3 regions of the Enterobacter sp. C3_dUdeg genome follow, and region 2 is predicted to be linked to each of the others. Evidence: predicted binding sites of a transcription regulator. Region 2 holds the regulator's gene; each other region holds the start of a gene.
What was found. The regulator LexA, encoded in region 2, represses DNA repair genes until DNA is damaged. The targets are predictions, from matches to a motif close to TNCTGTATGTACATACAGNA.
Positions count from the first base shown of each region.

Region 1: the regulator LexA is predicted to act here: its motif matches at 2,180-2,199, upstream of AC27FC_RS06910 (DinI-like family protein).
Region 3: the regulator LexA is predicted to act here: its motif matches at 5,930-5,949, upstream of sulA (SOS-induced cell division inhibitor SulA).

Region 1 covers NZ_BAAKFX010000001.1:1,448,241-1,455,765, forward strand. The annotation lists gene AC27FC_RS06895 (DUF968 domain-containing protein) at 1-953, opposite strand, end outside; gene AC27FC_RS06900 (RusA family crossover junction endodeoxyribonuclease) at 953-1,321, opposite strand; gene AC27FC_RS06905 (hypothetical protein) at 1,312-1,512, opposite strand; gene AC27FC_RS06910 (DinI-like family protein) at 1,928-2,161, opposite strand; gene AC27FC_RS06915 (DUF6338 family protein) at 2,386-3,015, shown strand; gene AC27FC_RS06920 (hypothetical protein) at 3,008-3,148, shown strand; gene AC27FC_RS06925 (hypothetical protein) at 3,176-3,322, shown strand; gene AC27FC_RS06930 (KAP family P-loop NTPase fold protein) at 3,530-5,653, shown strand; gene AC27FC_RS06935 (PerC family transcriptional regulator) at 5,863-6,324, opposite strand; gene AC27FC_RS06940 (ATP-binding protein) at 6,344-7,084, opposite strand; gene AC27FC_RS06945 (DUF1376 domain-containing protein) at 7,087-7,525, opposite strand, start outside.
Region 2 covers NZ_BAAKFX010000010.1:69,272-76,796, reverse strand. The annotation lists gene gntK (gluconokinase) at 1-228, shown strand, start outside; gene gntU (gluconate transporter) at 232-1,572, shown strand; gene plsB (glycerol-3-phosphate 1-O-acyltransferase PlsB) at 1,692-4,112, opposite strand; gene AC27FC_RS18675 (diacylglycerol kinase) at 4,267-4,635, shown strand; gene lexA (transcriptional repressor LexA) at 4,744-5,352, shown strand; gene dinF (MATE family efflux transporter DinF) at 5,416-6,753, shown strand; gene AC27FC_RS18660 (CsbD family protein) at 6,874-7,083, shown strand; gene zur (zinc uptake transcriptional repressor Zur) at 7,153-7,525, opposite strand, start outside.
Region 3 covers NZ_BAAKFX010000004.1:73,067-80,591, forward strand. The annotation lists gene mgsA (methylglyoxal synthase) at 1-304, shown strand, start outside; gene helD (DNA helicase IV) at 363-2,417, opposite strand; gene AC27FC_RS12495 (YccF domain-containing protein) at 2,541-2,987, shown strand; gene yccS (YccS family putative transporter) at 3,007-5,169, shown strand; gene AC27FC_RS12505 (TfoX/Sxy family DNA transformation protein) at 5,126-5,752, opposite strand; gene sulA (SOS-induced cell division inhibitor SulA) at 5,970-6,479, shown strand; gene ompA (porin OmpA) at 6,834-7,525, shown strand, end outside.

The DNA.
Region 1 (7,525 bases), on a different contig from region 2:
TATTTGCGCTCGAATGCCAGTCGGTCGTTATGCAGTTCGATGTGATGCTTTCGGCAAAGTGGTATGGAGAAAATGTCATGCGCTTTTGTCGCCATGCCACCCTGCCCCCATCCGATTAAGTAATGTGGGTCGTCTGATTGCTGCTGGCAGCATTCACAGGGCTGTGTTTTCACCCAATTCAGATAATCGCGACTTTCCCAGCGAAGACGCTTTGGTCGACGCATGAAAGACTGAGGCGGCGCCGGATCCACCATCACACCTACTAGGGGTTCTGTCAGCGCATCAGGCAGGTCGACCGCTGAAACTAATTTCCTAAGGATGCTGCTGGCCGGCACAGAAGGCGTAATATCGCTTTCGCGACCGATCTTGCTTTCTTGAGGTAAACGAAGCGCTTCACGAACGCATGATTCTGGAAGTGCATCCGTAACCCCTTTACGAACTGCCCACCAGCAGAGTTCAGCGAGAGAAATCTCGCGGCTTTTGTCGATAGCGAGTGAAATACGAACCGAATCCAGAACAAAGGCAATTACGTTTCTCCATGCCAGTTCTGCTAGTTCCTCGGTACACTGCTCTCGAAGCTGGTTATCGCAAGAGCCACAAAGAAGGATGGATCCAGGCTCATGGTGCATGATGGTTAGTTCGTGATAGTGGTAATCACTGTGGGCGTTCTGGCAATGTCCGGCGCCGTGCTTCAGCAACCAGTAATCAAGCCCGCTAATACCGCCAGCTGCAGTCAGCACCTTTTCATTCAGAAAGAAGCTTCGCAGCTGCTCGTTTTCAGCCAGTGGCTGCCGCGCGTCCGAAACGCGACCAGTTTGATACCCGGCCATACTTTCTGGCTGGCGCTCGATTAACACTCTTCCTGCGGTGAACAACTCCATCAGCTCTCTTCCTGGCTTCAAAAGTACGACACCCAGCTCCCTAGCAATCACAGGTCGAAGAAGCGCACGCATCACTCGCTCTCCCTGATAATGATCTGCCCGTTCTCGCCCCAGAGCTTTGTTATCCTTGAATCCCAGATATGCGTGTCGTCCTCGAAGAGCGCATCCATCAGAGACTTCATCAGGTTATCAAGATCGGGTTTACCCTGATGGGGCTGCCCGTTCATCTCTGCGCGCTTCTTTTTGCTCCAGCTATTCGGCATCGGAAGAACGAAGGTAACGTGCGAATTTGACTCTGGCATGTAAATGCCCAGCAGCCGGACGTGATCGCAAAAGGCCCGGTAACGCATAACTTCAGGGCGCTTTTTCCATTTGTCTGCACGCGTCATGCGTGGCTTACCCATCGGGAGGATGTTGTACACTGTCACGATCACCCCCATGCACGAGAACGCATGCTTTGCGCTGTCTTAGCTGAGGATTTTTGCTGAGGTAGTAATGCGCTGACTATCCAAAGACGAGGGTCAATATCGAGGCTTTTCTCGACGGGAACCCCTTTGGACTTATAGCGCGCCACCAGCTCATTGGCTTCTTCGGTTGTCAGCCCGGTGTAAGTGAACCAGCTTTTCTTCATGCCGCCTCCTGCAGGAGTGACATCAAAAGAAAATTGCTGGCCCTTTGAAGGGTCAGTAAGGATTTATTCTGGTTTGGTATTTGCGCCATGGTATCTCTCCAGTGGCGCAGCAGGTATAGGGTGTTCAGGCCTATGACGGGAGTGTAACAGAATTCTTGGAAACGCGATAACCAGCCCGTTCAAGCATCTGCGTAAAGAGTGTCGGTGTTCCTACTATCTCATCATCCTGTAACGGCATGAATGACACCTCATCCCCGCGTCTGTACATGAGTGCACGACCACTATCAGGAAATGAGTGCAGTCGCGCAACGATAACCCCATCGTTGCACCTGATGACCGCATAGCCCTTATTTGGTAATTCTTCTTTTTGTTTCACCGATCTCCCCTCCAAACTGGAAAATTTCTGCATGCTGTTTCAATAAAACCAGTCGTCTGCACTTTCCCAGGTCTGCTGGAGGATTTCCTCAACCTTTTTCTTAGTTTCTTTTTCGCCACCGTAAACACTTAACCCATCGGAACCTGCGCGACGCACAATCAGACTGCAGTTACCGAACTGACTCTGGATCCGTTTTAATAATTCTCTCTCAAGTGCCGGGACTGCACCCTCTGGAAGTTCTTTAGTACGATCAATGGTTAATTCAACTTTCATAAGCGCCTCCACCGCAAAAGCTGTATGTTTATACAGTACACTTATGGAGAAGTTTGATCAACGGCTTAACAGCACGAATTGTCAAACAAACGAGTAGAGACTACATCACCCTTGGGACTCCGCAAGAGTAAAAATTCTTTCAAGATGGTGATAATCTCCATGCTTCTGGCAAGTGATAAGTGGCATAATCCATTTACGGAATTATTGTGTAAGGAAAGAAATACATGGATATTTGGGATACAAATAAATTGGTCATTTTCATAGCCTTCGTTATTCCGGGTTTTCTAAGTATGAAGCTGTACAGTGTACTACATCCCAATGTTCAACTTGATACGTCTAAGACAGTTATTGAGGTTGTAACATATAGCTGCATCAATTATGCAATATGGCTAATACCTATATATTTATTTGAAAAATCGCAATATGGTGCCACTCATTTAATCACATACATGCTTTTCTATTTGTGTGTTCTCTTTGTTAGCCCTATCATCTTGACTTTATTATTTGTATGGATGCGATCGTGGAAGTGGCTATGTAATTTGCTTCCACATCCTACAGGGCGGGCTTGGGATTATTATTTCGGGCTAAGAATGTCATCATGGGTTATAGTTACTCTTAAAGATGGAAATAAAATAGCTGGCAAATATTCTGCTGACTCATTTTCATCAAGTTCTCCTAATCCAGAGCAGCTATACCTTGAAGAAAATTGGGTGATCAACGCAGATGGGGGGTTTGAAAGGGCAAGAACAGATACGCTTGGCATTTTGATTCTTTCAAAAGATATTGAGCACATTGAATTTTTCAGATTCACTAACCCTAGTGAAAATAGTCAAGAAGGAGATAATAGTGAGTGAAACTAAGAAACCTATAGCTCAAGATGGTTATCAGCCTAACAATAAAGGCTACCAACCAAAACAAGATGTAAATAGTGGATACAAACCGCTTAAGCAGACATCACAACCAGCCCCTCCACCGAAGAAACCTTGAACTATCATATTTAAAAAAGGAAATCACATGACAAATAACGGAAAATTCAAAAATGAAGGTTACCGTCCGAAAGAAAATGACTACGGTTACCAACCTAAATCTCAGCCTATTAACGAAGGTTACAAGCCACCTAAGCAAGTTACGCAACCAGCGCCACCACCTAAGAAGCCATAACTGCCAAGCCCCTTTTGGGGCTTTTTATCTTCTGGGTTTGGTAACAGCAAACAATGAGATGTTTGCTTTAGGAACTTTTTTTCATCATGCGAGTGAAACAGATGTCTGAAATACTTCCTGCTTTGAATTTCTCTTGACTTGAATTACGATTTGATTTATCAATTATCACAAAAATTCAACATTATATTCCTGTTCGAAGAGACAAACATGAGCAAATATCATAACGATCAACCCATTTATGGCGGAATTGATGATCCCGACCTTCTAAATAGACTCAGTTTTGCAAACGGACTAGCAAATGTACTTCTACTTAATTGTGAAGATGAATGTCTTACTGTCTCATTAGAGGGTGAATGGGGAAATGGCAAAACATCAGTAATAAATTTAATTAAAGGTGCCTTACAGGAAAAGGAGACTTACCCCGCTATCATTGAATATAACCCTTGGTTAGCGGGCAATCCCGAATCTTTAATACAAGATTTTCTGGTCAGCTTCTCAGCACAGTTAAACCTTAAGGATAAAACATCCTTAGCACTTAAAGTCTCGAAAGAGTTGGTAAAATATGCAAGTTTATTTAATATTGCAAAACTTGTCCCTGGAACTGAACCATGGGCATCTATCCTAGAAAAAGTATTTTCAAAATTTTCAAGCGCTACAAAAAAAACCGAAGACTTAAAAGAGTTAGATCTTTTAAGTAAAAAAAATAAAGTATCTAAAGAAATACAAAAACTTCCTTATCCAATCATAATAATTATCGATGACATTGATAGATTAACACCGACTGAGACATTTCAGGTATTACGATTGGTTAAAGCAGTAGCGGACTTCCCTGGCACTTCATTCCTGCTTGCATTTGATCCCAATTATCTAACTGAAGTACTTAAAAAAAATGGCATAGAAAACTCCGCACAATACATCAATAAGATTGTTCAGTTACGGGTACCACTTCCAGTTATTTCAGAGAGTAGTATAACCGAGCTTGCAGAAATTGAATTCTCTAACCTTAGCGAAAATAAACTCACAGAAAATTTTGAAAATGATCAAGAGCGCTTAAGTTGGATATTTCACAATTACTTCAAACACTTAATTAAGAACCCAAGGGAAATAAAAAAACTTTTTAACCATTTGAGATTTATTTTAGCACAAGTAGAAGGTCAGGTATGTTTTTCAGATCTGTTTGCTTTATCATTAATAGCAATAAAATCAAACAGCCTATATGAACACATAAAAAACAATCCTGAAGCATATATTGGAAAGAGATTTACCAATGATGGACTTTTGTTAGAAAAGCCGGAAGAAATCGTCAAAACATTCGATAATGAAAGAAATCATCATCTTCAAATTTTCAATGATAAAGATCGGAGATTAATGATTAATCTTCTAGGTGAAGTGTTCCCTTTGCTTGCCTCTGGAGGCTACTCGCATTATGGGGTTACAAACCCTGATTATGCAGGAAGAGTGTCTGCGCCTCAACGCTTACATGTTGCATTTCATTATGAAACTCCTATTGGATATTTATCAGATCAGGACATCATTAAATTTATTCGAGGTGAAATATCTAGATCTGAGTTCCTAATTGACGTTGAATCAAGCAACGCTGAAGATCGTTTTTTTGAAATGATGACTAACTATTCCAACATTATCGATGATGATGCCTTTGATATTTTGAAATGTATATATGATAAATTTCTATTCTCAGAAAAACTTATCATATCACAGGAGTCTAATTACGGATTTCTATCTTCAGATTTATACCGAAAAATGAATTGGCTGACAAATAAAGTCATTTCAGAAAGTACCAACAAAAACGAACTAATCAAAAGCATAATATCTAGAAAAGAAAATACCCCTCTGGGGGCTGATGTATTATACAAAGTTAGACGTCAACTCAACGGTACTGATGAAAGTAATCCATGGATCACTCAAGAGTTACTTGATAAATTAGAGATAACATATCAACATAACGCTCTTGACGCACTTACAACAAAAAGATTTATTAAAAACCATCTTGAATCGCATATATTTTTGGAGTTAAGGAGATCATCTAAACATTTGGCAGCTCAATTTATAGATAATTTAATAAATAAAAAAAATGGAATTATTAGAATTGCTGAGGTACTTAAGCGTGCAGGCAGTGATTCAGTTAACGGGCCTTATGCGCAAATTGATGAAAGCAATTTCGGTGATATTATCGATTTAGAAAAACTAAAAAATAAGGTTGGGTTGTTAGATATTACCGATTATAGTTACCCAGTACAGGCTGCACTAAAGAGCATTCTTGATGGGGGTAAATATTATCTTCGTGATGCTACAAAGTCTGATAACTGGTAACGATGAGCACTAATGGCATATTGGGATATGCTAAAAATATTTCTCACATCAAGCCAACCAATGATACTTGGTTGGCTTGGCTATTATATTAACTGCAACAATAGTGCATTATCGCAAAATACGCTTTTTCTATAGCTATGTCTTTTTTGGTGTGGCCTTATGTAGACTCACATTCGTGCTGCGTGTAATGGGGTAGTGTATGCATGACCTTATCGTTGGCCATTCCCGCATCTGATCTTGACCCGCCATTCCCGCATCCTACCCGCCTGGCGCAGGCAGTATTTACAACGCTTGGCAATACGGGCTACTTCAACAACACTACCGGCGATACCAAACATGTCCGAATATACTTCTGCTGCCCTTCGCCAAAGCCCCCTCTCCTCTAGCTCCTTCGCTTTCTGCTCGGCAGCCTGCATCCTGACCGGATCACTTTTTTCAACCCTGCGCAGGAGGATTATGTCTGGAAAATCTGCGTGCGGTACCGCCCGGTATGTGTACTGAACGCTGTCACGTAAGCGAATAATCACGCCTTCGTCACTCAGCTCACGCAGAAGTCTGCCCGCTGTCCCGCCAGCCATATCCAGCGCTCCGGATACATCGCCAACGGCGCAGTTCGGTTGGTAGTGCACAAACACCGCCACCTGCTCTTTTTGGGTTAATGTTTTGGTCATTGGTCAATACTCGATTTGATTACTTAACAACCCGTAAATGGGTTACGTTTTTGCGATAACTTCCCCAAACAAAGTTCACCCAGATACCGTTATCCATGGTTAAGCGGTCCATTACCCGCTCACCAAGAGTCTTCGATAATTCATCAAAATTTAGGTTAGTCAGGACGCCCACTGGTTTCATCGCCGCCATACGACGATCAATAATTTGATTGAGTAAAACCCATTCGTTTCGCGTTTCTCTTTGGACGCCGACTTCATCAAGAACCAGTAAATCTACTTTGCACAGGTCATCCAACAGCGCGGACTCTGATTGCCCCTCGTCATAGCACTTACGAGCGCGCAACATCAGGTCAGGTACTGTAACCACCAGAACGGAGTGATCACGTTGCAACAAGTAATTACCGATTGCTGCAGCAAGATGATTTTTCCCGGTCCCGCAGCTCCCGCTGAAAATGAAACTAGTGAAACCAGACCCGAAGTTATGGGCATAGCTCTTTGCCATGGTGAGAGCATGCTTTTGCCCGTCGTTGCTCACCTGATAATTTGAGAAAGTGCACCCCTTATGCAGATCGCATATCCCTGAACGCCCAAATATCTTCTCCGCTCGCGCCCGCTGATTTAGTTTTTCCAGCTCTACTGCACGCTTACGGCCTTCTTCCTGCTGCCAGGCCATCAATTCCTGACTGCTGGTAAACTTCGGCTGGACACCTGCAGGCATGATATTGCGGAGACGACCAAGCAAATCGTGCGTCGATTTCATAGTTACCCCCTGAATCCCGGTGGGATCTCAGTGTCTGGTTGTGAAATGCCAAAGCCTGCCTGACGGCGAGAAGATGCCCCAGAGGTTGAGGTTTTGGCTCGGGATGTTTTCAGGCTCGAGGCGAAAGTCTGTTCCCACTGCAGGTGGTGTTTTACCTTCCCTTCGCACTTCCAGTAATCGCGGAACTGCTGAAGTTCCACTGGGGTATAACCAGGGCGGTCACCGAGATTAATTCCCCACTGTGCGGCTTGCCCGACAAAGTCATCACTCGGCATCCAGTCATCGGTAATCGGGAATTTGCCGATTGGCGGCAAAAATGATTCTTGCGCGCTTAACTCTCTCTCTTGTTTCTCTTTTAGATCTGTATCTGTATCTGTATCTGTATCTTTATTAGTTGAGTTGCCGTTGCTGCTCTGTTCAAACGGAGCATTAACACCCGTT
Region 2 (7,525 bases):
GGTAACCCGAACCTCTCTTTCATCTACCTGAAGGGGGACTTCGAGGTGATTGAAAGCCGCCTGAAGGCGCGTAAAGGTCACTTCTTCAAAACCCAGATGCTGGTGACGCAGTTCGAAGCGCTGCAGGAGCCGGGTGAAGATGAGAAAGACGTCTTAGTGGTTGATATCGATCAGTCACTGGAAGGTGTTGTTGCCAGCACCATCGAGGTCATTAATAAAAGGCAGTAAGTTTTGAGTACATTAACGCTAGTTTTGACAGCAGTGGGTTCCGTGTTGCTGCTGCTGTTTTTAGTGATGAAGGCGCGTATGCACGCTTTTGTCGCTTTGATGGTGGTTTCTATAGGTGCAGGTCTCTTTTCCGGTATGCCGCTCGACAAGATCGCCGCGACGATGGAAAAAGGGATGGGCGGCACGCTGGGCTTCCTGGCGATTGTGGTCGCCCTTGGCGCGATGTTTGGCAAGATTTTGCACGAGACGGGCGCGGTCGACCAGATTGCCGTCAAGATGCTGAAATCCTTCGGCCACAGCCGCGCGCACTACGCGATTGGTCTGGCTGGCCTGATTTGCGCGCTGCCGCTGTTCTTCGAAGTCGCCGTTGTGCTGCTGATAAGCGTCGCGTTCTCCATGGCGCGTCATACCGGCACTAACCTCGTGAAGCTGGTTATTCCGCTGTTTGCGGGCGTGGCTGCGGCTGCAGCGTTTCTGCTGCCGGGGCCTGCGCCGATGCTGCTGGCGTCCCAGATGCACGCCGACTTTGGCTGGATGATCCTGATTGGCCTGTGCGCGGCAATCCCGGGAATGATTATTGCCGGTCCGCTGTGGGGCAACTTTATCAGCCGTTACGTTGAGCTACACATTCCGGATGACATCACCGAGCCGCACCTGGGCGAGGGCAAAATGCCGTCCTTCGGCTTTAGCCTGTCGTTGATCCTGCTCCCGCTGGTTCTCGTGGGTCTGAAAACCATCGCCGCGCGCTTTGTGCCGGTGGGTTCCAGCGCCTACGAATGGTTCGAGTTCATCGGCCACCCGTTCACGGCGATCCTGGTGGCGTGTCTGGTGGCGATTTACGGCCTGGCGATGCGTCAGGGAATGCCAAAAGACCGGGTGATGGAGATCTGCGGTGCCGCGTTGCAGCCGGCGGGCATTATCCTGCTGGTGATCGGCGCTGGCGGCGTGTTCAAGCAGGTGCTGGTGGATTCCGGCGTGGGCCCGGCTCTGGGCGAAGCGCTGACCGGGATGGGCCTGCCGATTGCGGTCACCTGCTTCGTGCTGGCCGCGGCGGTGCGCATCATCCAGGGTTCCGCAACCGTGGCGTGCTTAACCGCCGTGGGTCTGGTGATGCCGGTGATTGAACAGCTGAACTATTCCGGTGCGCAGATGGCGGCGCTGTCTATCTGTATCGCGGGCGGTTCGATTGTGGTCTCTCACGTTAACGACGCGGGCTTCTGGCTGTTCGGTAAATTTACCGGCGCCACCGAAGCGCAAACCCTGAAAACCTGGACGCTGATGGAAACCATCCTTGGCACGACGGGCGCCATTGTCGGGATGATTGCTTTCACACTGCTGAGCTGAATGCGGTGATTTAACAAGGCTCAAAAATAAGGCCCGGTAGCGTTAACGCTTACCGGGCCTTTATATTATGCAGAACGCCAGGCCGGGTCAGGTGAAACCACCAACCCGGCTTTTTCACATCACTCGCCCTGCGTCGCGCTCTCGATCGTCAAACGCACATCCGACGTAATGAGTTCGGCCAGCATCTGGTACACCTTCAGCGTCTCTTCCGGCTCGGCATCTCCCGTATCGCTGATGTAGCCTTCATCACGCAGCGTCAGGACCAGAGAGCTGAAGACCGCTTTGTCGAAGAACTCCGGGGCGTTAATGCCGTGCAGAACGGACAGGCGCTGTGCCAGCGTCCGGCTCTCTTTCTCCAGCGTGCCGCGGTTGATAGACGGGTTCGCACTCAGCAGCCAGAACGTAATGGCGTAGCGCTGCAGCGTTTCGCGCGCACCGGCCGCAAGCAGTTGCAGAGTTCGGGAACGCGACGGATTGATGTGCAGCTCGTCGTTTGAGACGGTGATCAGCCCCTGACGACGCAGCTCTTCCGTCAGTTTGTCCAGTTCGCCCGCCAGCTCGTCTTTGCTCCAGCGCAGGAACAGCTCCGCTTTCAGCATCGGATAGAGCGTCTCAACGTGACGCAATAGCTCCTGACGCGAAATACGGCGATGCTGGGTGATGATAGCCGCCATGAGCGACGGCAGCATCAGCATATGGGTGATGTTGTTGCGGTAGTAGGTCATCAGCACTGCCTGCTCGCGCGGCAGAATAATGATGTCGCCGATCGTGTCCTTTTCGACTTCAAACTTGTTCATCTGCAGCGCGTGATCGATAAGCTCACTGGCGGTAGCAGAAGGCACGGTTGAATCAACGGAATACGGCACGTTGCGCATCATGTCCAGATAGCAATCCAGCTGCTCCGTGAGCTGTTCGCGGGTCAGCGAGCGCTGACGCGAAGCCAGAAGCGCCGTACAGCACAGGTTCATGGCGTTAGCCGCACCGGCGTTGTTAATACGCACCATCAGCTCGGACGCGATGCCGTTGACCGTTGGCGTCAGCCAGGCCGGACGAATCGCTTCGATAGGATCGATGGACTCGCGCCACTCGGGAACGTGATGGTTCAGATACGTCATCAGCGGCATGGGTTCGCCGAAGTTCACGTAGCCCTGACCGAGGTTGCGTAGCTTGCTCAAACCGCGCAGCATCTGCGGCAGGCTCTCTTTCTCTTTGGTCGCACCGCGCAGCTCTTTGGCGTACGTGCCCACTTCCATCACGTGCTCATAGCCAATGTAGATTGGCACCAGCGTGATTGGACGGGTTCCTCCGCGCAGCATCGCCTGAATGGTCATCGACAGCGTGCCGGTCTTCGGATCGAGCAGACGTCCGGTACGGGAACGACCGCCTTCCACGAAGTACTCCACGGAATAGCCGCGGCTGAACAGCTCGCCCAGATACTCGCGGAACACGGTGGAGTAGAGCTTGTTGCCCTTGAAGGTGCGACGGATAAAGAACGCGCCCAGGCGGCGGAAAATCGGACCTGCTGGCCAGAAATTCAGGTTGATACCGGCAGCAATGTGCGGCGGTACCAGCCCCTGGTGATAGAGCACGTAGGAAAGAAGCAGGTAGTCCATGTGGCTGCGGTGGCAGGGAACATAGACAATCTCATGGCCATCGTGCGCCAGCTGACGCACACGTTCAGCATTATGAACGTTGATGCCCTGATACAGGCGGTTCCAGGTAAAGCCGAGAATACGATCGGACAGGCGAATCATCTCGTAAGAGAAGTTCGCTGCAATCTCTTCCATCAGCGCAATGGCGTTCTGCTGGGCTTTCTCATGCGATATTTTCTTGCTGCGCGCTTCGTCTTCAACGGCGCGGGCAATCGCTTTGGAGGCCAGCAGCTTGTTGAACAGATCCTGACGCGCCGGGAGACGCGGTCCTACGGCAGCGAGGCGCTGGCGGGCGAAGTGCATACGCGCCACGCGCGCCAGTTTTTGCGCGATGATCTTGTCGGTACCGTGCTCGTCCGCCATACGACGCAGCGAAACGGAAGGGGAGAAACGCACAAAGCTGTCGCGTCCCAGCCAGGAGACCGCGAAGAACTTCTGGATGCCGTTAAGCATGCGCAGCGGCGGATTCTCTTCACCTTTTTCACGGCCCGGACGACGACCAAACATCACCGATACCGGCACCATCTGCACATCCAGATCGGGGTTGCTGCGGTGCAGGTCAAGATAGTCGTGGAACAGCTTGATGGACTCTTCTTTTGGCGTGTAGTAGGTAAACACGCGCGGTCCACCGTGAATGAACACGTAGCGCGGCAGCAGCGTACCGTCAACTTCAAGCGGTTCAAGCGGGTCCGGTAAGTCATGCGCCAGACACTGGGCGCGAAGCGTCAGTAAGTCTGCCTTCGAGTTATAAGGCAAAACGTACATAATAGGACGCGAGGTATCGAGCCCCAATTCCAGCGCGGGTTCTGCTGGGATAGACTTGCTTTTTACCAGGATGCTTAATGGTAAATTAAGTAATTTGTAGTAAATTCGTGGCCAGCCGGACATAAACGATGTAAAGCCTCTGGTTAATAATGCAATTGCGGCGCAAGGATAACAGAAAGCGCGCAAAATTTCTGTTGTTACCCGTCATACTTCAGGCTGTAGCGAAACGCGCTACAGTTCCTGTTACTGACGCTTTTTTTCATAAAAGGTTCTTTTAATGGCCAATAATACCACTGGGTTAACGCGTATCATCAAAGCCGCCGGCTATTCATGGAAAGGTTTCCGTGCCGCGTGGATCAACGAAGCCGCCTTTCGCCAGGAGGGCGTCGCCGCTATCATCGCGGTGATCATCGCCTGTTTCCTTGATGTTGATGCTATTACCCGCGTACTTCTAATCGGTTCCGTGCTTCTGGTGATGATAGTGGAAATTCTTAATAGCGCTATTGAAGCCGTTGTTGATCGCATTGGTTCAGATTTCCACGAGCTTTCTGGCCGCGCAAAAGACATGGGCTCTGCTGCCGTGTTGCTGGCGATTATCACTGCCGTTATCACCTGGGTCACGCTGCTTTGGTCACATTTCCGATGAGCCTCGAGGAATAATTAAGTCCCTGGTTTTTTGTGCAGTTTTTGGTTCCAAAATCGCCTTTGACTGTATATACTCACAGCATAACTGTATATACACCCAGGGGGCGGAATGAAAGCGTTAACGACCAGGCAGCAAGAGGTGTTTGATCTCATCCGGGATCATATCGGCCAGACGGGTATGCCACCCACGCGTGCGGAAATCGCGCAGCGTCTGGGCTTCCGTTCTCCGAATGCTGCCGAAGAACACCTGAAAGCGCTGGCGCGTAAAGGCGTGATTGAGATTGTTTCAGGCGCGTCACGCGGTATCCGCCTGCTGGTGGAAGAAGAGACGGGCATTCCGCTGATAGGCCGTGTTGCCGCCGGTGAGCCTTTACTGGCACAGCAACATATTGAAGGCCACTACCAGGTCGATCCTGGCATGTTCAAACCGAGCGCAGATTTCCTGCTGCGCGTTAGCGGTATGTCGATGAAAGACATCGGTATTCTTGATGGCGATCTGCTTGCGGTGCACAAAACGCAGGATGTGCGTAACGGCCAGGTAGTTGTCGCGCGCATTGATGATGAAGTTACCGTCAAGCGTCTGAAAAAACAGGGTAACACCGTTCAGCTGCTGCCTGAAAACAACGAGTTCTCCCCGATTGTGGTCGATCTCCGCGAACACAACTTCTCTATCGAAGGACTGGCGGTTGGGGTCATTCGCAACGGTGAATGGCTGTAATCTCTTCCTGACAGGCTATGGCGCCGCTGTAGCCTGCTTCATTCTCCACTCCCGGTATTTTTCATGTCACTGCTGACGGAATCAGATAAGGCATTGTGGCGTCTCGCTCTGCCGATGATTTTTTCCAATATCACCGTGCCCTTGCTGGGGCTGGTCGATACTGCCGTTATTGGTCATCTTGATTCGCCTGTTTATCTTGGCGGCGTGGCGATTGGCGCAACGGCAACCAGCTTCCTGTTTATGCTGCTGCTCTTTTTGCGCATGAGCACCACCGGACTCACGGCACAGGCTTATGGTGCAAAAGATCCGCTGCGTCTGGCGCGCGCGCTGGTCCAGCCGCTGATCCTTGCGCTTGGCGCGGGAGTGTTAATCGTTTTATTACGTACGCCCCTGATCGACCTTGCGCTCCATGTTGTTGGCGGCAGCGAGGCGGTACTGGCGCAGGCGCGACGTTTCCTTGAAATTCGCTGGCTCAGCGCGCCCGCCTCGCTGGCAAACCTGGTTCTGCTGGGGTGGCTACTGGGCGTTCAGTACGCCCGTGCGCCAGTGATTTTGCTGGTGGTAGGCAACCTTCTCAACATTGTGCTGGATGTCTGGCTGGTAATGGGCCTGAATATGAACGTGCAGGGCGCGGCGCTGGCGACGGCGATTGCCGAATACGGAACCTTGATTATCGGTCTGTGGATGGTCTGGCGCGTGCTGGCGATGCGCGGGATCTCCCTGGCGCTGCTCAAAACCGCATGGCGCGGCAATATCCGTAGGCTGCTGGCGCTCAATCGTGACATCATGCTGCGCTCGCTGCTGCTTCAGCTCTGCTTCGGCGCGCTGACGGTTTTCGGGGTCCGACTGGGGCCAGAAATCGTCGCGGTCAACGCGGTATTGATGACGCTGCTGACCTTTACCGCCTACGCGCTGGACGGATTTGCCTATGCGGTAGAAGCGCATTCCGGGCAGGCGTACGGGGCGCGCGAAAGCGAGCAGCTTAGGGACGTCTGGCGGGCAGCCTGCCGCCAGTCTGGGCTGGTGGCGCTGGCGTTTGGCCTGGTTTACGCCTGCTTTGGTGAGCAAATTGTCGCGTTGCTTACGTCTCTTCCTGCGCTGCGCGAGCTGGCGAGTCACTATCTCATCTGGCAAGTCATCTTACCGGTGGTCGGCGTCTGGTGTTATCTGCTGGACGGCATGTTCATTGGTGCGACGCGCGGAGCGGAAATGCGTAACAGCATGGCGGTCGCGGCGGCCGGGTTTGGTCTGACGCTGCTGACGCTTCCCTGGCTGGGTAATCACGGTTTGTGGCTGGCCCTGGCCGTTTTCCTCTCGCTGCGAGGGATATCGCTGGCTTTTATCTGGCACCGCCACTGGCAAAACGATACCTGGTTCCCTTCACGTCACGATATATCGTGACGGTTAAAGATTCCGAATATGAAATCAACTGCCGAATCCTTAACTACAATAATTATCACGTCCAGCAGAAAAGAACGTAACGGACGTTACGACCCGACGCTTAACTAAGAGGACACGATGATGAATAAAGACGAAATCGGCGGCAACTGGAAGCAGTTCAAAGGTAAAGCGAAAGAACAGTGGGGTAAGCTGACCGATGACGATATGACCGTCATTGAAGGTAAACGCGATCAGCTTGTCGGTAAAATCCAGGAGCGTTACGGCTACGCGAAAGACCAGGCGGAAAGAGAAGTGGGCGACTGGGAAAAACGCAACGACTACCGCTGGTAACCGGGCTATACCCGCAAGTACAAGGAAGTACACCCTGAGGGCGGCCATGAGCCGCCTTTTCTTTTGCCGTTAACGCGGTTTTTTCTTCACAAGAATAGAGTGGTCGTGCTGACACGCGTCCTGATGACGGCAGGCTTCCACTTCCACGCAGGCAGAGCACAGTCCGTGCGCTTCAATCACGTTATGACGCAGGGCAAAACCCATTTTCGCCGCCAGCGTATGCATAATATCTTCCACGCCTTCCGCAGCCTCTTCTTTCACCACGCCGCAGCGGTCGCAGATAAACATCGCCGATGTATGGGTGGGCTGATCGAACAGATGGCACAACACATAGCTGTTTGTGGACTCAACTTTGTGCACGAATCCTTGTACCAGCAGGAAATCCAGGGCGCGATACACGGTCGGAGGTTTCGCCTGCGGCTCGCTTTCGCGGAGCAGGTCC
Region 3 (7,525 bases), on a different contig from region 2:
CCAGCGCGAAACGGGTCTGCAGGTGAATGCCATGCTGAGCGGGCCGATGGGCGGCGATCAGCAGGTCGGCGCGCAGATTTCCGAAGGGAAAATTGATGTGCTGATCTTCTTCTGGGACCCGCTGAACGCGGTTCCGCACGATCCGGATGTTAAAGCGCTGCTGCGCCTGGCGACGGTGTGGAATATTCCGGTGGCGACGAACCTGTCGACGGCGGATTTCATCATCGAATCGCCGCAGTTTAACTCGCCGGTTGATATCCTTATTCCGGACTATCAGCGTTATCTTTCCGAGAGACTGAAGTAGCTTTTTTGCCGGGTGGCGGCTACGCCTTACCCGGCCTGGAAAATCTTTCCTGACATCGTTATGGCTTACGCGCCACCGGCACATCAATACTCTTCAGGATATCGACAAACACGGATGGCTCCTCTTTATTGAACAGCAGCCACACGCGATGCCGCGCGCGGGTGATGGCCACATACAGCAAACGCCGCTCTTCGGCATCCGTGAAATCTTCCGGCACCGGCAGCAGGGCCTCTTCCATCACCGACTCGCGGGCCGGGGCCGGGAAACCGTCGCTGCCCTCTTTCAGCCCCAGCACAATCACATAGTCAGCCTGCTGCCCTTTGCTGGCGTGAATTGTCATAAATTCAAGCTGCAGTTTCGGCCAGCGGGTGGCGGCTTTTTCCAGCGCTGCGGGCTTAAGGTGATGGTAGCGCGCCAGCACCAGAATACGTTCATCGGGCTTCGCGTAGCCGCTGAGTTTGTCCAGCAGCGGCTCCAGCTGGTCATCTGCCAGCAGGGTGACCGCTTTTTTATCCCCTGGGCGCAGGCTATTGAGCGGCTTGGCCAGCTGATGCGGGTTTTGCTGGATAAAGCGGTTGGCGATCTCACCAATGCGTGAATTGAAGCGGTAGGTGGTGTCCAGATCGCTGCGATCCCCTTCGCCAAAATAGTGGTGGAACGCGGTCGTCAGGGAGAGCTGCGCCCCGCTGAAGCGATAGATGGCCTGCCAGTCGTCACCCACCGCAAACAGCGACGTATGTTTATTTTGCGCCCTTAGCGCCGAGAGCAGTGCAGCACGCTGCGGAGAGATATCCTGGAACTCATCCACCAGAATGTGTTTCCACGGGCTGACAAAACGTCCCTTCTCAAGAATGATGATGGCCTGATGGATTAAACCGGAGAAATCGACGGCATTTTCCTCTTTCAGCGCGTTTTTCCAGGCTTTCAGCAGCGGAGCCATCAGCTTGACCCGTTTCGAGAACAGATCGCGGATCGCCTCCGGCGCGCTTTCAATCATCTCTGCCTGCGTTCCACCGTGCATTCGCATCAGGCTGACCCAGCGGTCAAGTCGCGAACCCAGCCGACGCGCCAGTTTGTCATCCTGCCAGAAGCTGCCCTCTGGCACCTCCCAGCCGAGCTCCTCCTCCAGCCACTGACGCCACCCTTTCGCCTGCGCCTTTTTCTCACTGCACTGCTGGCGCCACGTTTTGATGAACAGCGCCTGACGCGCCTGCGCGTCGTTTTCTAGCTTACTGATGGAAGGCACTTTTTTACTGCCCTGCTGAATAATATGCAGCGCAAGGGCATGGAAGGTTCTGGCCGTGATATCCCGCGTGTGCAGACGTTCCTGGATGCGTTCGTCCATCTCCTGAGCAGCCTTGCGGCCAAAGGCCAGAAGCAGTATTTGATCGGCTACCGCTTCTCCGGTCGTCAGCAGCCAGCCGGCACGCGCCACCAGTACCGACGTTTTACCGCTACCGGCCCCCGCCAGCACCAGCAGCGACTGCTCGCCGTTGACCACCGCGCGCGCCTGGGCCGGATTGAGCGGTGAAGATTCCACCGTACTGAAAAAGTCGGCGTATTGGGTGAGCATAGCGTCCATCCAGGCCTGGTTATGGGCGAGACGGCTTTTATCCTTATCATTCAGCCAGGCCTGACACTGGCGCCAGGCGTCGCGACAGTTGTCAAACTCGTCGAGACGCGTCACGGAGAGCGGCAGCGCCGAGAGTGCCTGTCGGATCTTTTGCTGCAGCCCGGCGGTCTGCTGACGGGTCAGCCACGCGTGCTGTGCGTTGCTCTTCGCGATATCGTCCAGCACCTGCTGCAGCACCTGGGCGGCAATTACGCTCATATCCTGGCTCCACTGCTGCCACAGTGCGTTCAGGTGATGATGGAAACGCTGGGTTTCCGCCCACTCGGTGCCGTGAAGACGCACGACTTTATCGTCAGGCAGAACGAACTCCAGCTCGCCCCACACCAGCCCGCGTTTACAGTGGATAGCCAGAAGCTGATTAAACGGAATAAGGTATTCGTGGCGTTCCCCGGAGACTTTCACCCCGGCATTAAGGAGAACCACCCTGTCGTAAGGGTGTTGCGCCAGGCGTTTGCCTAACGACGTTGCTTTCAGTTCCATGTTCCGCCAAATCCACGAAGAGATAATTTACCTGACAGTTTAACTGCCAGTTTTAAGGTGCTCCAGCCTAAAAAAACGTTACAATCATTGGGCGTTAATTTTATCGAAAGGAAGTGAGGGTTTATGCGTACCGTTCTGAATGTGTTGAATTTTGTGCTGGGCGGTTTTGCCACCACCCTTTCCTGGCTTTTTGCCACGCTGGTGAGCATCGTCCTGATTTTCACGCTTCCCCTGACCCGTTCCTGCTGGGAAATCACAAAACTCTCCTTAATCCCCTACGGGAATGAAGCTATCCACGTTGACGAGCTCAATCCGGAGAGCAAAAACGCCCTGATGAATACGGGCGGAACCCTGCTGAACATACTGTGGCTGATTTTCTTCGGCTGGTGGCTGTGCATCATGCATATTTTTGCCGGTATTGCACAGTGCATCACGATTATTGGTATTCCGGTGGGGATAGCGAACTTTAAGATCGCCGCTATCGCCCTTTGGCCCGTCGGTCGCAGGGTTGTTCCGGTAGAAGTGGCCCAGGCGGCGCGTGAAGCAAACGCGCGTCGTCGTTTTCAGTAAATAAGGACCGGCCGCGTTTATGCTAAGCCCATTGCTTCGCCGTTATACCTGGAACAGCACCTGGCTATACAACGTCAGGATATTTATCGCCCTTTGCGGCACGGTTGCCCTGCCCTGGTGGCTGAATGATGTCAAGCTCACCATTCCGCTTACGCTGGGAGTGGTGGCCGGGGCGCTGGCGGACCTGGACGATCGTCTGGCCGGACGTTTACGTAACCTGGTCATTACGCTCGTCTGCTTTTTCATTGCGTCAGCGTCCGTTGAGCTGCTTTTCCCGTGGCCCTGGCTGTTTGCCCTGGGCCTTACGCTCTCAACCAGCGGGTTTATTTTGCTGGGCGGCCTCGGGCAGCGCTATGCCACCATCGCGTTTGGTGCATTGCTGATCGCTATCTACACCATGCTGGGCGTTTCCCTCTATGACCAGTGGTACCAGCAGCCGGTTCTCCTGCTGCTGGGCGCCATCTGGTATAACCTGCTGACGCTAACCGGTCATCTGATCTTCCCGGTTCGCCCGCTGCAGGATAACCTTGCCCGCAGCTTTGAGCAGTTAGCCCACTATCTGGAACTGAAATCCCGGCTGTTCGACCCGGATATCGAGGAAGAAAGCCAGGCTCCGCTCTACGATCTGGCGCTGGCAAATGGCCAGCTGGTCGCCACCCTTAACCAGACAAAAGCCTCTCTGCTTACCCGTCTGCGCGGCGATCGCGGTCAGCGCGGAACGCGAAGGACCTTACACTACTATTTTGCCGCCCAGGACATTCACGAACGTGCCAGCTCCTCGCACGTTCAATACGCGGCCCTGCGCGAGAAGTTCCGCTACAGCGACGTGATGTTCCGCTTCCAGCGCCTGCTGTCCATGCAGTCTCAGGCGTGTCAGCAGCTCTCGCGCTCCATTCTGCTGCGTACGCCCTATCAGCATGACCCCCGCTTTGAACGCGTATTCAGCCATCTTGATGCGGCGCTCGACCGCGTTCAGGCCAGCGGAACGTCACCGGAGCACATCAAAGCGCTGGGCTTTCTGCTGAACAACCTGCGGGCGATTGATGCTCAGCTGGCGACCATTGAGTCCGAACAGGCGATGGCGCTGCCGGGCAGTGAGGTGGAAAATCAGCTTGCTGATGACAGCGTGCACAGCGTTAGCGATATGTGGCTGCGTCTGAGCCGTAACTTTACGCCGGAGTCGGCACTCTTTCGCCACGCGGTGAGAATGTCGCTGGTGCTGTGCGTGGGGTATGCCTTTATCCAGATAACCGGGCTGCACCACGGCTACTGGATCCTGCTGACCAGCCTGTTCGTCTGCCAGCCGAACTATAACGCCACCCGACACCGTCTTGCGCTGCGTATTATCGGCACGCTGGTCGGCGTCGCGATCGGCCTTCCGGTACTCTATTTCGTGCCCTCCGTTGAAGGTCAACTGATTCTGATTGTGATCACCGGCGTGCTGTTCTTCGCGTTTCGCAACGTGCAGTACGCCCACGCCACCATGTTCATCACGCTGCTGGTGCTGCTCTGCTTTAACCTGCTGGGTGAAGGGTTTGAAGTTGCCCTGCCCCGCGTGATCGATACCCTGATTGGCTGTGCGATTGCCTGGGCTGCGGTCAGCTTTATCTGGCCGGACTGGCGTTTCCGCAATTTGCCGCGCGTGGTAGACAGGGCAATGAACGCCAACTGTCGATACCTTGACGCAATCCTGGAGCAGTACCACCAGGGGCGCGATAACCGCCTGGCTTACCGGATAGCCCGTCGCGACGCGCACAACAGTGATGCAGAACTGGCCTCCGTTGTCTCTAACATGTCAACGGAGCCTCGCGCCACGGCGGAGATTCGTGAGACTGCGTTCCGCCTGCTCTGTCTGAACCATACGTTCACCAGCTATATTTCGACGCTGGGTGCCCACCGTGAGAAACTCACCAACCCGGGCATTCTCAACCTGCTCGATGACGCCGTCTGCTACGTTGATGACGCACTTCATCACCGACCGGCCGATGAGCCGCGCGTTCAACAGGCGCTGGATGAACTGGCTCAACGCATTGCGCATCTTGACCCAGAAAACGACAGCAAAGCGCCGCTGGTGCTTCAGCAAATAGGCCTGCTTATCGCTCTGCTGCCTGAAATTTGCCGGCTGCAACAGCAAATCGCTACCTGGAGGAGTGATTCTCCTGTGGCTCAGGCAGCGCATTAAACCACTCCGTCAGCTCCCGGCGAATGCCTGCCGGGAGTGCCGCCTCATGCAGCCCCTCGATAGCCCCTTCCAGTGCGAAGAGAACCTTAATACCGAGCGCTTTGTTTTTTGCCCGCATCTTCAGCCAGCTCGCTCTGGCACCCAGCGCCCGCAGCGTTTCCTCATTGGTAATGCCAGCTTCAAAGAGCAAGACTTCAAGCTGAAAGGTCAGGTTTGGCAGATCCTTGAGTCGGTTTCGTTGATGGCGCTGATAGCGCTCTTTTCTTGCCGCACTGAGCGCAAACGAGGAGAGCTGAAGCAACCGCTCCCTGTCCTGCCATAATCCGTCATCCACACGATAATAGTTGAGCAGCACCGGGCGGCCTCGCTTCATCAACGTCAAAAAAGAGGAGGCATTTTTTACACAGTATTTCGCACTCTCCTCACAGGCGCGGAGATAAAGCTCTCCGTCTGACACCATGGCAAAAACCGCATCATCCACCGCCAGGGTATAGCCTCCAAACAGCGCGCGATGATGAATCTCGCCCAACGGGGAGAGGTATTCCTGGGATTTATAAATCCGTTCATAAGATATCTTTTTCATGATATTTCCCTTCAAAATCATAAAGTAACAACGAAATTTCTTACTAGCGGATCCGTTAGCAGGAAAATAGGCAACTTATTGCCGATGAGCAAGATGATTTTTCGAGGGACATCAACATTGAATGAATTTTGCGAGTCGCTTTCCGAAAATGAGGTTGATCTTTATGCATACAGGGGTTACTGTATATCCATACAGTAACTACAGGGCTGGAATGAATATGCACACTTCAGGCTATGCAAATCGCTCAACCTCTCTCTCTTCTACCGCAGGCAATGTCGCGCAGAATTCCGTCGAGCGTGTTTCCACGGGGCTTATCAGTGAAGTGGTTTATCGTGAAGACCAGCCCCTGTTGACGCAACTTCTGTTGTTGCCGTTATTACAACAGCTTGGTCAGCAATCGCGCTGGCAGCTTTGGCTCACGCCTCAGCAAAAACTGAGCCGTGAGTGGGTTCAGTCCGCAGGCCTTCCGCTTACTAAGGTCATGCAAATTAATCAGCTCCCGCCGTGCGACACCGTTGAGTCGATGATCCGCGCGTTACGCACCGGAAATTACAGCGTGGTGATTGGATGGTTACCGGAAGAATTGACGGAAGAGGAACATTTCCGTCTGACTGAAGCAGCCGAAGAAGGGAATGCGATCGGGTTCATTATGCGTCCGGTTCGATCGGATTCTTACCGCAGAGGACAACTTTCTGGGCTAAAAATTCACTCAAATTTGTATCATTGAGTGAAATTAAGATTTTTCCTGGAATTTTTTTTGACCACAAGATGGCATTAAAGTTCCCGGCCTGAAAATTGCGGCAAGGCTTGTCTGGTGCGGTTCTCCTTAATTTTATTGCACAAAATTCGTTCGAAAAATGTTAAATAATCGGTATACGGAACTTTTTTTTTCATATGCCTGACGGACTTCACACTTGTAAGTTTTCAGCTACGTTGTAGACTTTACATCGCCAGGGGTGCTCGGCCTAAGCCGAAGATATCGGTAGATTTATATTTGACCACGCCCCCCGGTGAAGGATTTAACCGTGATTCTCTCCTGAGACTTTCATGGCGAATTTTGGATGATAACGAGGCGCAAAAAATGAAAAAGACAGCTATCGCGATTGCAGTGGCACTGGCTGGCTTCGCTACCGTAGCGCAGGCCGCTCCGAAAGATAATACCTGGTATGCAGGTGGTAAACTGGGCTGGTCTCAGTTCCACGACACTGGCTGGTACAACAGCAGCCTGAACAATGATGGCCCAACTCACGAGAGCCAGCTTGGTGCAGGTGCGTTCGGTGGCTATCAGGTTAACCCGTATGTTGGTTTTGAAATGGGTTACGACTGGTTAGGTCGTATGCCATACAAAGGCGACACCATTAACGGCGCTTTCAAAGCACAGGGCGTTCAGCTGACCGCTAAACTGGGCTACCCAATCACTGACGATCTGGACGTGTACACCCGTCTGGGCGGCATGGTATGGCGCGCAGATTCCAGCAACAACATCTCTGGTGACAACCATGACACCGGTGTTTCCCCAGTATTCGCTGGTGGCGTTGAGTGGGCTATGACCCGTGACATCGCTACCCGTCTGGAATACCAGTGGGTTAACAACATCGGCGACGGCAACACCGTTGGTGTTCGTCCAGACAACGGCATGCTGAGCGTAGGTGTTTCCTACCGTTTCGGCCAGCAGGAAGAAGCAGCTCCAGTTGTTGCTCCAGCGCCGGCTCCAGCTCCAGAAGTACAGACCAAGCACTTCACTCTGAAGTCTGACGTTCTGTTCAACTTCAA